2 regions of the Paenibacillus beijingensis genome follow, and region 1 is predicted to be linked to the other one. Evidence: a T-box and tRNA genes for the amino acid it is inferred to sense, from the RefSeq annotation. Region 1 holds a T-box; the other holds one or more tRNA genes.
The links. The T-box of region 1 lies ahead of pheS (phenylalanine--tRNA ligase subunit alpha). A T-box ahead of a tRNA ligase gene usually reads a tRNA of that ligase, here a tRNA-Phe.
Positions count from the first base shown of each region.

Region 1 (6,982 bases):
CAGATGCCTCTTCGTCGGTCAGCGTACGCTCCGGATGCCGGTATACGAGCGACAGCGCGACGCTCTTTTTCCCTGCGCCGAGCCGCTCGCCGGTGTAAACGTCGAACACGTTCACCGACTCCAGCAGCTCGCCTGCAGCTTCGCGCACCGCCGCGCACAACGCGCCGGCTTCCACGCCGCTGTCCACCACGACCGCGATGTCGCGTTCAATCGCCGGATAGCGCGGAAGCGCTTTGTACTCGATGGAGAAGTCCGCTTCTTCATATACGGCATCCAGGTCGATCTCCAGCACAAAGGTGTCGTCCAGATCGTTATCCAGCTGAACCGAAGGATGAAGCTGGCCGACATATCCGATCGTTTCCAGGCCCAGCTGCGTCTGCAGCGCAACCGATGCGGTCCGTCCGGGATGGAACTGATCGGGCTGCGCCGCGGCATAGACGATTTTCCCGCTCAGCCCGAGCAGGTGGAACACCGATTCGAGCACCCCCTTGGCGGTGTAAAAATCAACCTTCTCGGCTTTGCGGTTCCACTGCGACGCCTCCCGGCTGCCCGTCAGCAGCGCGGCGAACCGGTGTTTTTCCCGCGGCAGCTGCGTCAGCACGTCCTCGTCGGTATGAAACACGCTGCCGATTTCAAATACCGACACGTCGGCCGTTTTGCGGTTCCGGTTGTAAGCCGCCGTCTCCAGCAGCTGCGGAATGAGGCTGCGGCGCAGCACGCTGCGCTCCTCGCTCATCGGCATCGACAGCCGCACCGGCTTCGCTCCGCCGCCCAAATCCGGGAACATTTCCGTACGCTGCGGGGAAGTGAACGAGTAGTTCACGACTTCGCTTAAGCCCGCGTCGGTCAGACGCTTGCGGAGCTCGCGGCGGATCGCCTGCGGCTTCGTCAGCGCCCCCGGCGTCGTGCTGCCTTCGATCGGCGTCGTCGGGATATTGTCGTAGCCGAACAGCCGCGCCACCTCTTCGATCAGATCGACATCGCGCGTAATATCGCCGCGGCGCGTCGGCACGGTAACGGCGAATTCGCCTTCCGGCGACAGCTCCGACTCAAAGCCGAGACGTCCGAAAATCGTCTGGATTTCCAGCTTGGACAGCTGCGTGCCCAGGTAGCGGTTCGTTTTGTCAATCGAAATCGAGATAACGGCCGGCTCTGCTTCCTGCACGACAACTTCGGCGATGCCCTCGGTTACGAGACCTTGCGCCAGCTTCGCAATCAGCGCGGCGGCGCGGTCGAGCGCGGCAATGACGCGGCCCGGGTCCACTTCCTTCTCGAAGCGGGCGCTCGATTCGGAGCGGAGCCCAAGCTGACGGCTCGTCTTGCGCACCGTACCGCCGTCGAACTTGGCCGATTCCAGCACGATGTTCGTCGTTTCCGCCGTCACTTCGGAATTGGCGCCGCCCATTACGCCGGCGAGCGCCACCGCTTTCTCGGCGTCGGCAATAACGAGCATGTGCGGCTCCAGCGTGCGCTGCTGGCCGTCCAGCGTTTCCAGCGTCTCGCCCGGCTTCGCCGTACGCACCGTAATGTGCCCGCCGGCGATTTTATCGCCGTCGAACGCGTGCAGCGGCTGCCCGTATTCCAGCATGACGTAGTTGGTCACGTCCACCACATTGTTAATCGGGCGGATTCCGGCCGCGATCAAACGGTTTTGCAGCCACAGCGGCGATGGAGCGATCGTCACGTTGCGGATGGAGCGGGCCGAATAATGAGAACAAAGCTCGCCGGCTTCCACCGTCACGCGGATATGATCCTCGGTCCGTTCGGCGGCGCGGAACACATCGTTTTGCGGAAGCTGCACCGGACGGCCCGTCAGCGCACCTACTTCGTAAGCAACTCCAAGCATGCTCAGGCAGTCGGAACGGTTCGGCGTCAAATCCAGCTCCAGCACGTAATCGTCAATGCCGAGCACATCGCCGATCGGCTGTCCGAGCTCCGTAGCCTCCGGCAGCACGAGAATGCCTTCCTGCTGCTCCTTCGGCAGCAGCTTGTCGTTGATGCCCAGCTCCTTCGCCGAGCAAATCATGCCCTGGGACTCCACGCCGCGCAGCTTCGCGCGCTTGATGGCAAGTCCTCCCGGCAGCTTCGCGCCCACTGTCGCCACAGGCACTTTTTGTCCCGCGTCCACGTTGCGCGCCCCGCACACGATTTGCAGCAGCTCGCCGCTGCCGACATCCACCTTGCAGACGTTCAGCTTGTCGGCGTCGGGATGCTTTTCCTTCGCGACGACGTATCCGACGACTACGCCGCTGACCCCTTTGTTGCGGGATTCGACGCCGTCGATTTCGATGCCGCCGGCGGTCATTTTTTCGGCCAGTTGCTCCGGTCCGATTCCTTCCAAGTCGATATATTCGCTAAGCCATTTATAGGAAACATTCATTTTCTCTCACGCAGCCTTTCCGTTACATTCTCGCGAACTGGCCGAGGAAGCGCAGATCGTTCGTATAAAAATGGCGGATGTCATCGATGCCGTACTTCAGCAGCGCGATCCGTTCGATACCCATCCCGAATGCGAAGCCGCTCACCTCGTCCGGATTGTAGCCTCCCGCTTCCAGCACCCGCGGATGAACCATGCCGCAGCCGAGAATTTCCAGCCAGCCGCTTCCTTTGCACATCCGGCAGCCGTGGCCGCCGCACTGCACGCACGTCACGTCCACTTCCGCGCTCGGTTCCGTGAACGGGAAGAAACTCGGACGCAGACGGATTTCCGTCTGCTTACCGAACATCAGCTGCACGAACTGCAGCAGCGTTCCTTTCAGGTCGCTCATCTGGATATTGGGGCCGACAACGAGCCCTTCCACCTGGTTGAACTGGAACGAATGCGTCGCGTCGTCGTCGTCGCGGCGGTATACTTTGCCGGGGCAGATGACTTTGAGCGGCGTTTTGCCGTTCATCGCGTGCATCGCGCGGACCTGCACCGGAGACGTATGCGTACGCATCAAAATTTCGTCCGTCACATAGAACGAATCCTGCATATCCCGCGCCGGATGGTTTTTCGGCAGATTGAGCGCTTCAAAGTTATAGAAGTCCGTTTCCACCTCGGGTCCTTCGGCAATCGTGTAGCCGAGGCCGACAAAAATATCTTCGATTTCCTGCGCCACTTTCGTCAGCGGGTGCAGCGCGCCCTGCGGCAGCGGCGTGCCCGGAAGCGTCACATCGAGCGTCTCCGCGCGCAGGCGCGCTTCGGTTTCCGCCTTCTGGAACGAAGTCTGCTTCTCTTCGATTACCGCTTCGATGGCGCCGCGCACCTCGTTGCCGACTTGGCCGATGATCGGGCGCTCTTCCGCGCTAAGCGAACCCATGCCGCGCAAAATTTCCGTGAGCGCGCCTTTTTTGCCCAAATATTTGACCCGCAAATCGTTCAGCTCCTGGGGACTGCTTACCCCCTGCAGCTCGCTGAGCGCTTCCGTTCTGAGCGCCTCCAACCGTTCTTTCATCGTTTATTCGCCTCCAATAAATACGTTGCTTCACAATACAAAAAGGCCCTTCCTCCCATAAGGGACGAAAGGACCGTGGTACCACCCTAATTCGGGCCACCGCTAATCTTGCTCGCGGCAAACCCCTTTGAACGGATAACGGACCGCAAAGCCGTGTCTTCCTACTGAACCGTTGCGGCTGCCTGTTACCGCGCCCGCTCCGCCGTTCAAAAGACCTGCTCCGGAGTGAAATTCGGCGCAGCTCTTCCCGCAAAGACGCTCGCAATCTATGGCGTCTTCTCCCTGTGCGTCAAGCAACGCTTACTTGTCTCCATCAAAGCATTCACTATACATATATCACCTATTATACTGTCAGTGCGGCAGCGATTGCAAGGGCAATTGACCTGCTCGAAGATCTGCAATTGATTGTATGATACTTTGCTTGAGATCTTCACTCGATCTGCTTGAGGGTTGCTCATGGATATGATTGAGTTTCTGCCCGATATTTGCCCGTAAGCCTCATGCGCCGCATTTCCGCTATTGCCGGCGGTGAACACCTCCCGCCTTATAGACGCTGCCGATAATCCGGAACGGAACATTGGCCGTCTTAACCGTTCCGTTCCGGTACAACACCTCGAACCGGAGCGTGTAAAGGCCTTTGTCCAGACCGTCTGTCAGCGAGCTCCAGCGGGAGTCGTACAGCCGGCCCGCATAATGATTGGCCTCGCCGGTGAACGCCAAAACGGCTTCCGTATCGAGCTGATCGCCCGAAAGTCCGGCGGCGCTCAGTTTAACGGTGACACGGCTTACCGGAGCGGCCGACGTATACCCATGGACGATCATCACTTCTCCGGCATAAAAATCTTTCGGATCGCCCGCTGTCTCATGTCCCGCCTGCTCATGAATTTTCAGCCACTCCGCCGTATGCTCGACGGACGCGCCCAGCGTCAGCGGCTGCACCTGAACCGCACGCTCCGCTTCGCTCTGAGCCTTGCCGTCCGATACGGTCAAACGAATTCTGTACGTGCCCTGAAGAGCCCGGGCGATAACCGGTGGTGTGTCATATACCGTCATCATACCCATTGGGTCGGTTACCGTCCATTGCCCGGTCACCAGATCTCCATCCGGGTCCGTCGATTGATCGATAAGCGTCAAGTCATCGCCTTCCCATACCGGCTTCGGACTCCAGTCAAACGCCGCGTTCGGTGGACGGTTCGTTTCGATATAGAAAAATTTCGGGCTGCTCCACCCGCTCCAATCATAACCGTCAAAGACCCGGATCTGCACATACATGTTCACATGCTCCGGCAAATCGACCGACGGCCGCATGCTCAGCGCATTGCCCGGTTTGATGTCCGTATCCAGAACAACCGTCCCTCCGTATTGGTAAATTTTCAGCTGGTAACGCGTCTGCGGATCGCCGTCGGCGTCGAAGTAGTTCCATTGAAACTGCGGCCTAATCTCCGTCAGCTTCGTCGGGTTATTTGCGTCGGCGCTGGCCGGAACGGTAACCTGCGTCCCCGGAACCTGATTGTATATGTTCACCTGGCGGCTGAATTGCGCCTCGGCGCCCGCCGAATCATGTACGATCTGACGGATGTTGAACGTGCCAAGGCTGCTGAACGTTTTCATCCAACTCGTCCGTGACGTGCTCGCGAACGACTCGGCCCCGTTTGTCGTTACGTTCCGGATAAAATATTGATGCGGCAAATTATCGCGGCCCCCATCTTCATTATCGCGGGCGGTCGAATCGATCGTAATCCCCAAGCCCCGAAACGTGTTCACAGAGCTCGTAGTAAAGCCCGGTACCGGCGGCGAGTTCGGCGTCGGAATCGTGGAAACATCGAGCGATTGCACCGCGTAAGTTGACCATGCTCCATATTCATCTTTGACAGCCATACCAATTTCATACATTCCTTTTTCCTGCGGTGTTACCAGCTTCTCGTATACCGTGTTGCCTGACGGAGTAATATAGTAGAATTTTTTTTCAAGCACGCCGCGTGTCGTCCGGTAATCGATCCCCGTATTTTCGGTCGAATAGCTGGTTGTACTTTCATACCGGTCCGGATCGAAACTGCTGTCGGTCCAAATCACTTTTCCGTCCCCTGCCGGCGTCACCGTAAACAGAGCAATCGGCCGGCGGTGCACCGTTACCCGTTTTGAGAATGCGTTGGAATATTTGCGGTATTCATTGAACGTATTGTCCGGATACAGGTAAGACGGATTGGGATCGTCCTTCGCCTGCAGCGTAACAACGTAGTCGCCTACCTTATCGAAAATCAGCTGCTCGGAATCAAACGTTATGCCGTTTAATCCGGACATCCCCTGATTGTTCAGGAACCGCGGCGTATGTTCCACGCTCCACTTGTACGATCCGGCTTTCGGATCGCCCTCGGGATCGAGAAACTGAATGTTGTTGTACGCAACCTCGGCTCGGGCCGTGCCTTCGTCCCAAATGGCGTAGCTGTCCGACCACTCAACCGTTCCTTGCTTAACGGGCTTGTACGTGAAAGCACTGAAGCGGACAAACGCCTTGTTGGAAAAATAACCGAAGCGTCCCTGACTGTAACTGCCATCGTTCGCGGTCAGAATCGGAATGTTATTAAGGAACACATCGATCTGACTGCCGGCCGCCTTCACTTTAACCGCATAGCTTGCATTGGATTGAAACGCATAGCTGCCGCTTTTCAGCACCGTTTTATTTCCATCCACGTACTTCACCAGATTAAAGCTGTGCCCGTCCGTCTCAACGGCGTACCGGTTGCTCGTATCCTGCATCCGGAAGGAAAAACCGTTCCATTCGTTGTCGTAGTCGATGTCCTCCATCCGGAAGCTGTATTTCATCTCCGCATCGGAAAGCGATACGTCCGAAAGGAACTGGCCGCTCGTGAACGATTGCCGGACCAGGGAAGAACCGTTTGGCGTGCCGACCGCGACATTCAGCAGCAAATTAGCATCGTCACTTGAACTTGAACCGCCGGTCAAATAAACATACACACCGTCTCCGTAATATTGCCCATATCGGACGTAGCACGCTTTTATCGTATTGCTGGTTGCCCCGTTTGGCCCATAAACCGCGATCCCGTCATTGCAGGGTGCCGTATTGCCGTAATTGCCGGGATAGCGCATATTGAACTCCGTCCGGCTGCCATCCACCGTCACACTGCCTTTTCCGGGAGAAAGAGAGCCGTTCCAGTTCGTATAATGGGAAGCAAAATCAAACATCCCCGTTCCCGATCCGCCGCGCGCATTATGATAAGCCTTAATGGTACCGTCCCACATATTAAGGGTATAAATGCTCGGGTAAGAAATAAATCCGTCGTACCCCATTTCATAGACCTGTACCGAAATTTCGCCAGCAAACGTATTGATTTCCAGCGGCGAAAAATTATCGTAACTGTAAATTCCGTTTAAGCCGGGCGCTCCCCCAGGGCTAACCGTTGTAAAATCATTCGGAGCCGTCAGATACCGTTTCCAAATCGGATTTAGGTTCGCGTCGTACTTGTTAATGCTGAGGTCCAAATATTGCGTGTTTTCGCCATTTCGAATGGTGAATCCTTCGTAGG
Region 1 is NZ_CP011058.1:469,064-476,045, forward strand. It holds gene pheT (phenylalanine--tRNA ligase subunit beta) at 1-2,380, opposite strand, end outside; gene pheS (phenylalanine--tRNA ligase subunit alpha) at 2,403-3,437, opposite strand; T-box leader at 3,495-3,763, opposite strand; gene VN24_RS02180 (CARDB domain-containing protein) at 3,954-6,982, opposite strand, start outside.

Region 2 (6,982 bases), 2.0 Mb from region 1:
TGCCTCGGTAGGGTGAATAGCCCGAGGGGGCCGCAGTGAAAAGGCCCAAGCGACTGTTTAGCAAAAACACAGGTCTGTGCGAAGCCGTAAGGCGAAGTATACGGGCTGACGCCTGCCCGGTGCTGGAAGGTTAAGGGGAGCGGTTAGGAGCAATCCGAAGCTGTGAACCGAAGCCCCAGTAAACGGCGGCCGTAACTATAACGGTCCTAAGGTAGCGAAATTCCTTGTCAGGTAAATTCTGACCCGCACGAATGGCGTAACGACTTGGGCGCTGTCTCAACGAGAGATCCGGTGAAATTTTAATACCTGTGAAGATGCAGGTTACCCGCGACAAGACGGAAAGACCCCATGGAGCTTTACTGCAGCTTGATATTGGACTTGGGTACGATCTGTACAGGATAGGTGGGAGCCTAAGAAGCCGGAGCGCCAGCTTCGGTGGAGGCGCCGTTGGGATACCACCCTGATCGTACTTGAGTTCTAACCCGCTACCGTGAAACCGGTAGGGGGACCGTGTCAGGCGGGCAGTTTGACTGGGGCGGTCGCCTCCTAAAATGTAACGGAGGCGCCCCAAGGTTCCCTCAGAATGGTTGGAAATCATTCGCAGAGTGCAAAGGCATAAGGGAGCTTGACTGCGAGACCTACAAGTCGAGCAGGGACGAAAGTCGGGCTTAGTGATCCGGTGGTACCGAATGGAAGGGCCATCGCTCAACGGATAAAAGCTACCCTGGGGATAACAGGCTTATCTCCCCCAAGAGTCCACATCGACGGGGAGGTTTGGCACCTCGATGTCGGCTCATCGCATCCTGGGGCTGAAGTAGGTCCCAAGGGTTGGGCTGTTCGCCCATTAAAGCGGTACGCGAGCTGGGTTCAGAACGTCGTGAGACAGTTCGGTCCCTATCTGTCGTGGGCGTAGGAAATTTGAGAGGAGCTGTCCTTAGTACGAGAGGACCGGGATGGACGTACCGCTGGTGTACCAGTTGTTCCGCCAGGAGCACCGCTGGGTAGCCAAGTACGGACGGGATAAGCGCTGAAAGCATCTAAGCGTGAAGCCCCCCTCAAGATGAGATTTCCCAGTTAAGTAAGACCCCTGGAAGACGACCAGGTTGATAGGTTCGAGGTGGAAGCGCGGCAACGTGTGCAGCTGACGAATACTAATCGGTCGAGGGCTTATCCTAATGGGTTTTCCAAGTGAGGAAAACCGCAAGGCATATGATTCAGCTAAGGAAGCACAAGCAATCTTTCGCATCTAGTTTTCAGGGTGTAATCAAATGAACCGTCGGTAGCGAGTATACTCATCGTTCATTTGTTACAGATGACATTTGGCGATGTCATTTCCTGATTTTGCACAGTTCCTCCTGCTGGCAAAACTGCTATACTAATAGGGGACAAGCATGGCGGCGTAGCTCAGCTGGCTAGAGCGTACGGTTCATACCCGTGAGGTCGGGGGTTCGATCCCCTCCGCCGCTACCAATTTAATAAGGACGCTTAGCTCAGCTGGGAGAGCATCTGCCTTACAAGCAGAGGGTCGGCGGTTCGATCCCGTCAGCGTCCACCATGTTTTATACGGAGCTGTGGTGTAGAGGCCTAACATGCCTGCCTGTCACGCAGGAGACCGCGGGTTCGAATCCCGTCAGCTCCGCCATTTTTTTCATAGGTGTGGCTCGGTAGCTCAGTTGGTAGAGCAGAGGACTGAAAATCCTCGTGTCGGCGGTTCGATTCCGTCCCGAGCCACCATTTATTTTCTAAGAGCAAATGGCGCTGCTTAGAATCATATTGTGGAGGATTAGCGAAGTGGCCAAACGCAGCAGACTGTAAATCTGTTCTCTGACGAGTTCGGTGGTTCGAATCCATCATCCTCCACCATTTCATCTTCAAGAGCCATTAGCTCAGTTGGTAGAGCACCTGACTTTTAATCAGGGTGTCGAAGGTTCGAGTCCTTCATGGCTCACCATTTCATATGGAAACAATCGAAACTTGCAGAAATGCAAGTTTTTTTGTCGTTCACAGTAGAGAGAAAGTGTCTAAATGGAAACGACTCCGCCGCAGATGGTACAATAATGAAGAAAAGAACGCCATCATTTGGCTTAATAAGAATAGGGGACTGGCTATGAGCATGACAGATTGGATCGGTCAACTGCAGCAAGTACTGGATAGTCCCATTTATCTTCGCCGATATCCGCTGTCGGAATGGCGCGACAAGGTCGGATCGACGTTCGGCGCGCAGCATGTCAAGCCGGGAAGCGAGCTGGAAACGAGCAGTACGGTCAGGTTTGTCGTGCATGCGAACGAGAACAGCGTCGAAGTGCTCGAAGTGAGCCGCAAGGGCGGAATAACGGATAAAGAAAAATCGCTTGTCCGATTAATGGTACAGATGCTGCGCAATGACTACAGCTATGAAGGAAAGACGGTTTCGGGTTCGGAAGCCCAGGCACAGGAATTGGGACGGTGGATTGCGGACCAGCTGGAAGCCGAAAAACCGGAAATGCTGCCGGATCGGCTGACGATGGATGGCCGGCTGTTTACCGAAATGCTTCCGTTTCTGGTCGTTAACGATTATTCCGGTACCCAATCGGCTTCATACGCCGAGCTGGAAAAGCTGCTGCGGTCTTTTTTAACCGATGAAGTGCTGCTTATTCCGCTCAAAAAAAATGAATGGCTTATCCTCGGGCCTAAAACGCTGCTGCGCGAGACGCAAACGGAGGAGAGAGGCGGCGATGAAGAAGAGAGCGAAGAGGACAGTCTGCGGCTGATCGGCTTCGGCCTGCACGAAATGCTGGCCAGCGAATGGGTCGGCGACTGCCATCTTGCCGTCTCGCATCCGGTTTCGCCGGCCAAATCGCTCGTGGAAACGGTAGCGCTGCTGCGCGAAACGGTTTATTTGGGCCGGAAATTTCATGTCGGCACGAACATCCACCTGCCCTGGCTGCTGCACTTGGAGCGGCTGCTCAGCAGTATCCCGGAAGCGAGCAGAGTCCGGTTTGTCGAGCAGGCGCTGAACCGGACCGATTTTTTTGTCGAGCCGGAAACGGTAAGCACGCTGGAAACGTTTTTTTCGCTGGACTGCAACGTGAGCGAGACGGCGAAGAAGCTGTACATTCACCGGAATACGCTGCTCTACCGGCTTGACAAGCTGAAGCAGGAAAGCGGACTCGATGTAAGGTTATTCCGCGATGCAGTGCTCGTCAAATTGATTTTGCTTTTGTACAAAGTCACGAAAAGAAATTGAATTTTTTGTAGAGATTGTGCATAGTCGCCTGCATTGTTCTCCGGTACAATAAAACTATCAACCGGCAGTCAGATGCCGAACGAACTTATAACGTTTAGGGGGAAATGTACATGGCAGGCGTACGTTTAGAGCATGTTTTCAAAAAATATCCCGGTACCGATAAAGCTTCCGTTAAAGACATCAACCTCGATATTAAGGACAAAGAGTTTCTCGTGCTGGTCGGACCGTCCGGCTGCGGCAAATCGACGACGCTGCGGATGATTGCAGGACTCGAAGAAATTTCCGAAGGCAAGCTGTTCATCGGCGATCGCCTCGTAAATGACGTTGCTCCAAAAGACCGCGACATTGCGATGGTATTCCAATCGTACGCGCTCTACCCGCACATGAACGTATACCAAAACATGGCATTCGGTCTTAAACTGCGTAAGTTCAAAAAAGCCGATATCGACAAACGCGTGCGTGAAGCCGCGAAAATTCTCGATATCGAGCATCTGCTCGAACGGAAACCGAAAGCTCTCTCCGGCGGTCAGCGCCAGCGTGTTGCCCTGGGCCGCGCGATCGTCCGCGAACCGCAAGTGTTCCTGATGGACGAACCGCTTTCCAACCTTGACGCCAAGCTGCGCGGTCAAATGCGCGCTGAAATCAGCAAACTGGCCAAACGTCTGGAAACGACCGTTATTTACGTAACGCATGACCAGATCGAAGCGATGACGATGGGCGACCGTATCGTCGTTATGAAGGACGGCATCATTCAGCAAGCTGCTTCTCCTGACGAGCTGTACAACCATCCGGTGAACATTTTCGTTGCCGGCTTCATCGGAGCCCCTTCGATGAATTTTATTACAGGTACGCTGAGCGAGCTGGCCGGAGCGCTGCACTTCAAGGCGTCTAATGTCGACATCGTCGTTCCGGAAGGCAGAGCGAAAATTTTGCGCGCTGGCGGATATGTCGGCAAAGAAGTGGTACTGGGCATTCGTCCGGAAGACCTGCACGAAGAGCCGGTATTCATCGAAGCTTCGCCGAACACCGTCGTAAATGCAACCATTGAAGTGGCGGAGAACCTTGGTCACGAAATGTACCTGTACCTGAAAGGCATCGGCAGTGACACGGTTATTGCCCGCGTAGACGGACGTTCCGCGAATCGTGAAGGAAACAACATCAAAATGGGCTTCGATATGAATAAAGTCCATATTTTCGATAAAGAAACCGAAGAAAACATTTTTGAGAAATAATTCGAATATTCCATTATAGCTCGCCAGGCGGCGGTCCGATCTAAGCTCGGGCCGCCGTTTTCGTATTTCCTGCAGCAGTGACACACCGGGATTTCGGGCGCCGTCAGACCGCAAATGCGAGGAACAATGTTTCGACGGGCAAGGCAGGCCGGGAAAGCGCAGCGGCCTAACGTTGCGCTCGGCGTCTTTTTCCATTACGATGAAGACATTGATTGTTAGAAAAGCGACACCGATACCGGGCACCATGCACGGGATATACTTAGTTAGGGAGGCAGCGGCACACTATGCCCAAGAAGGTGAAAGTATCCGAAATCGTCCATCAGTTTCAGCTTGAAATTTTGACGGGCGAGGATGGATTGCGAAGAGAAATTACAACCGATGATTTGTACCGACCTGCGCTGGAGATGGCGGGTTATTTCCACTACCATCCGAAAGAACGGGCTCAAATATTGGGCAAAACGGAGCTGGCTTTCATTCAGACGCTCGACGCCAAGGAGCGCCGCGACCGGCTCGACCGGCTGTGCGACGATGAAACGCCGTGCATCTTAATTACCCGCGGGCTTGAACCGCCGCTCGAGCTGATCGAGCAGGCAACGAAGCATCGCATTCCCGTACTTCGCAGCCAAGTGGCGACGACGATTTTTACGAGCCGGCTGACGAACTTCCTGGAGCGGAAGCTGGCGCCGACCACGACCATCCACGGCGTGCTTGTGGATGTATACGGCATGGGCATGCTCATTACCGGAGGCAGCGGGATCGGTAAAAGCGAAACGGCGCTGGAGCTTGTGAAGCGGGGCCACCGTCTCGTCGCGGACGATGCGGTCGAAATCCGCCAAACGTCGGACAATCAGCTGCACGGCACGGCTCCGGAGCTCATTCGTCATTTGCTGGAAATCCGCGGCTTGGGCATTATTAACGTGATGACGCTGTTCGGGGCGGGCGCGGTCCGCAACAACAAGCGGATCAGCGTTGTCGTCAAGCTGGAAAACTGGCAGCAGGAGAAGCAGTACGACCGTCTCGGACTGGATGAAGAGACGACGTCCATCATCGATACCGAAATTCCGCTTATCACCGTTCCGGTCCGTCCGGGCCGTAACCTGGCAGTCATTATTGAGGTGGCGGCGATGAATTACCGTCTAAAGCGGATGGGCTACAACGCGGCGCTCCAGTTCACGAACAAGCTGACGGAGACGATTAGCGACGATATGGACGATTATGAATAATATTATTTTTTCGGTCAAAGGAGACTAATCTTATTATGGATGTGCTTCGTATCAATCCGATCGCTTTCTCTCTCGGTGCGCTGGAAGTGCACTGGTACGGTATTATTCTCGGAATGGGAGCGCTCGTCGGACTGCTTCTTGCTGTCCGGGAAGGGAAGCGGTTCGGGATATCGTCGGACTTCTTCATGGACCTGCTGCTGCTCGGCGTACCGTCGGCCATTATCGGCGCAAGGGCCTACTTTGTTTTGTTCAAATGGGACTATTATAAGGACCATCCGGGAGAAATCATCCAAATTTGGAACGGCGGCATTGCCATTTACGGTGCGCTTATCGGCGCCGTTGTATGCGGATTTTTCTATTCGAGATCTAAAGGGTTCCGGTTTTGGCGGATCGTGGACATTTGCGCGCCGTCGCTTATCGCCGGCCAGCTGATCGGACGCTGGGGTAACTTTGTGAACCAGGAAGCGTACGGAGGACCGGTGGAGGAGTCGTTCCTGCTTCATACGCTCCATCTTCCGGCCTGGATCGTCAACCAGATGAATGTGGAAGGCACGTTTCATCATCCGACATTCCTGTACGAATCGCTGTGGAACTTGGCCGGCATTATCATTTTGTTCATTTTGCGCCGTCAGCGCTTTATGCGGGCGGGAGAGCTCTTTTTTTCCTATTTAATCTGGTATTCTATCGGCCGATTCTTTATCGAAGGGCTGCGTACCGATAGTTTGGCGTTCAAAGGGCCGGATTCGCTCGCTTCGATCGTCGATTGGCTCTGGTCCCCGATGACGGTCGTCTTCCAGCCTGGCTTTCTCGATCCGGCATACGGCAATGTGCGGATTTCGCAGCTGCTCGCGATCGTACTTGTCATCGCCTGTGCGGCAGCGATCGCGGTCCGGCGCACGCTCGGATTGGCAACGGAGCGTTATGTGGACCCGATTATCAACTATAAAACAGGCCTTCCGGCCGGTGCGAAATCTGGCGGTCCAGCCGGTTCGGCTCAAGAAAAGGCTGCGGGCATCGAAGGACGGGACCTCAAAGAGGACAGCTAGGCCAATGCTTACGAAGTGTTTTTGCTAACGCAAAAACTTAAGGAGAATGACAATGAAAAACCAAATCACAACCCTTCTGTTTGATCTGGACGGTACGATTCTCGATACGAACGAGCTCATTATCCGTTCGTTCCTGCATGCATTGGACGGAATCGTGCCCGCAGGGTTCGGAGCGGAGCAAATGATTCCGATTATGGGGCAGCCGCTGGTGACGCAGCTGCAGAAGTTCTCCGGTCTTACGGAAGTATCCCATCT
Region 2 is NZ_CP011058.1:2,444,337-2,451,318, forward strand. It holds rRNA gene VN24_RS11005 (23S ribosomal RNA) at 1-1,175, shown strand, start outside; tRNA gene VN24_RS11010 (tRNA-Met) at 1,394-1,470, shown strand; tRNA gene VN24_RS11015 (tRNA-Val) at 1,480-1,555, shown strand; tRNA gene VN24_RS11020 (tRNA-Asp) at 1,566-1,642, shown strand; tRNA gene VN24_RS11025 (tRNA-Phe) at 1,659-1,734, shown strand; tRNA gene VN24_RS11030 (tRNA-Tyr) at 1,778-1,863, shown strand; tRNA gene VN24_RS11035 (tRNA-Lys) at 1,876-1,951, shown strand; gene VN24_RS11040 (PucR family transcriptional regulator) at 2,108-3,226, shown strand; gene VN24_RS11045 (ABC transporter ATP-binding protein) at 3,337-4,458, shown strand; gene hprK (HPr(Ser) kinase/phosphatase) at 4,743-5,681, shown strand; gene lgt (prolipoprotein diacylglyceryl transferase) at 5,717-6,727, shown strand; gene ppaX (pyrophosphatase PpaX) at 6,780-6,982, shown strand, end outside.
Region 2: it has a tRNA-Phe gene. The T-box ahead of pheS (phenylalanine--tRNA ligase subunit alpha) is inferred to sense a tRNA for this amino acid. The anticodon was not compared.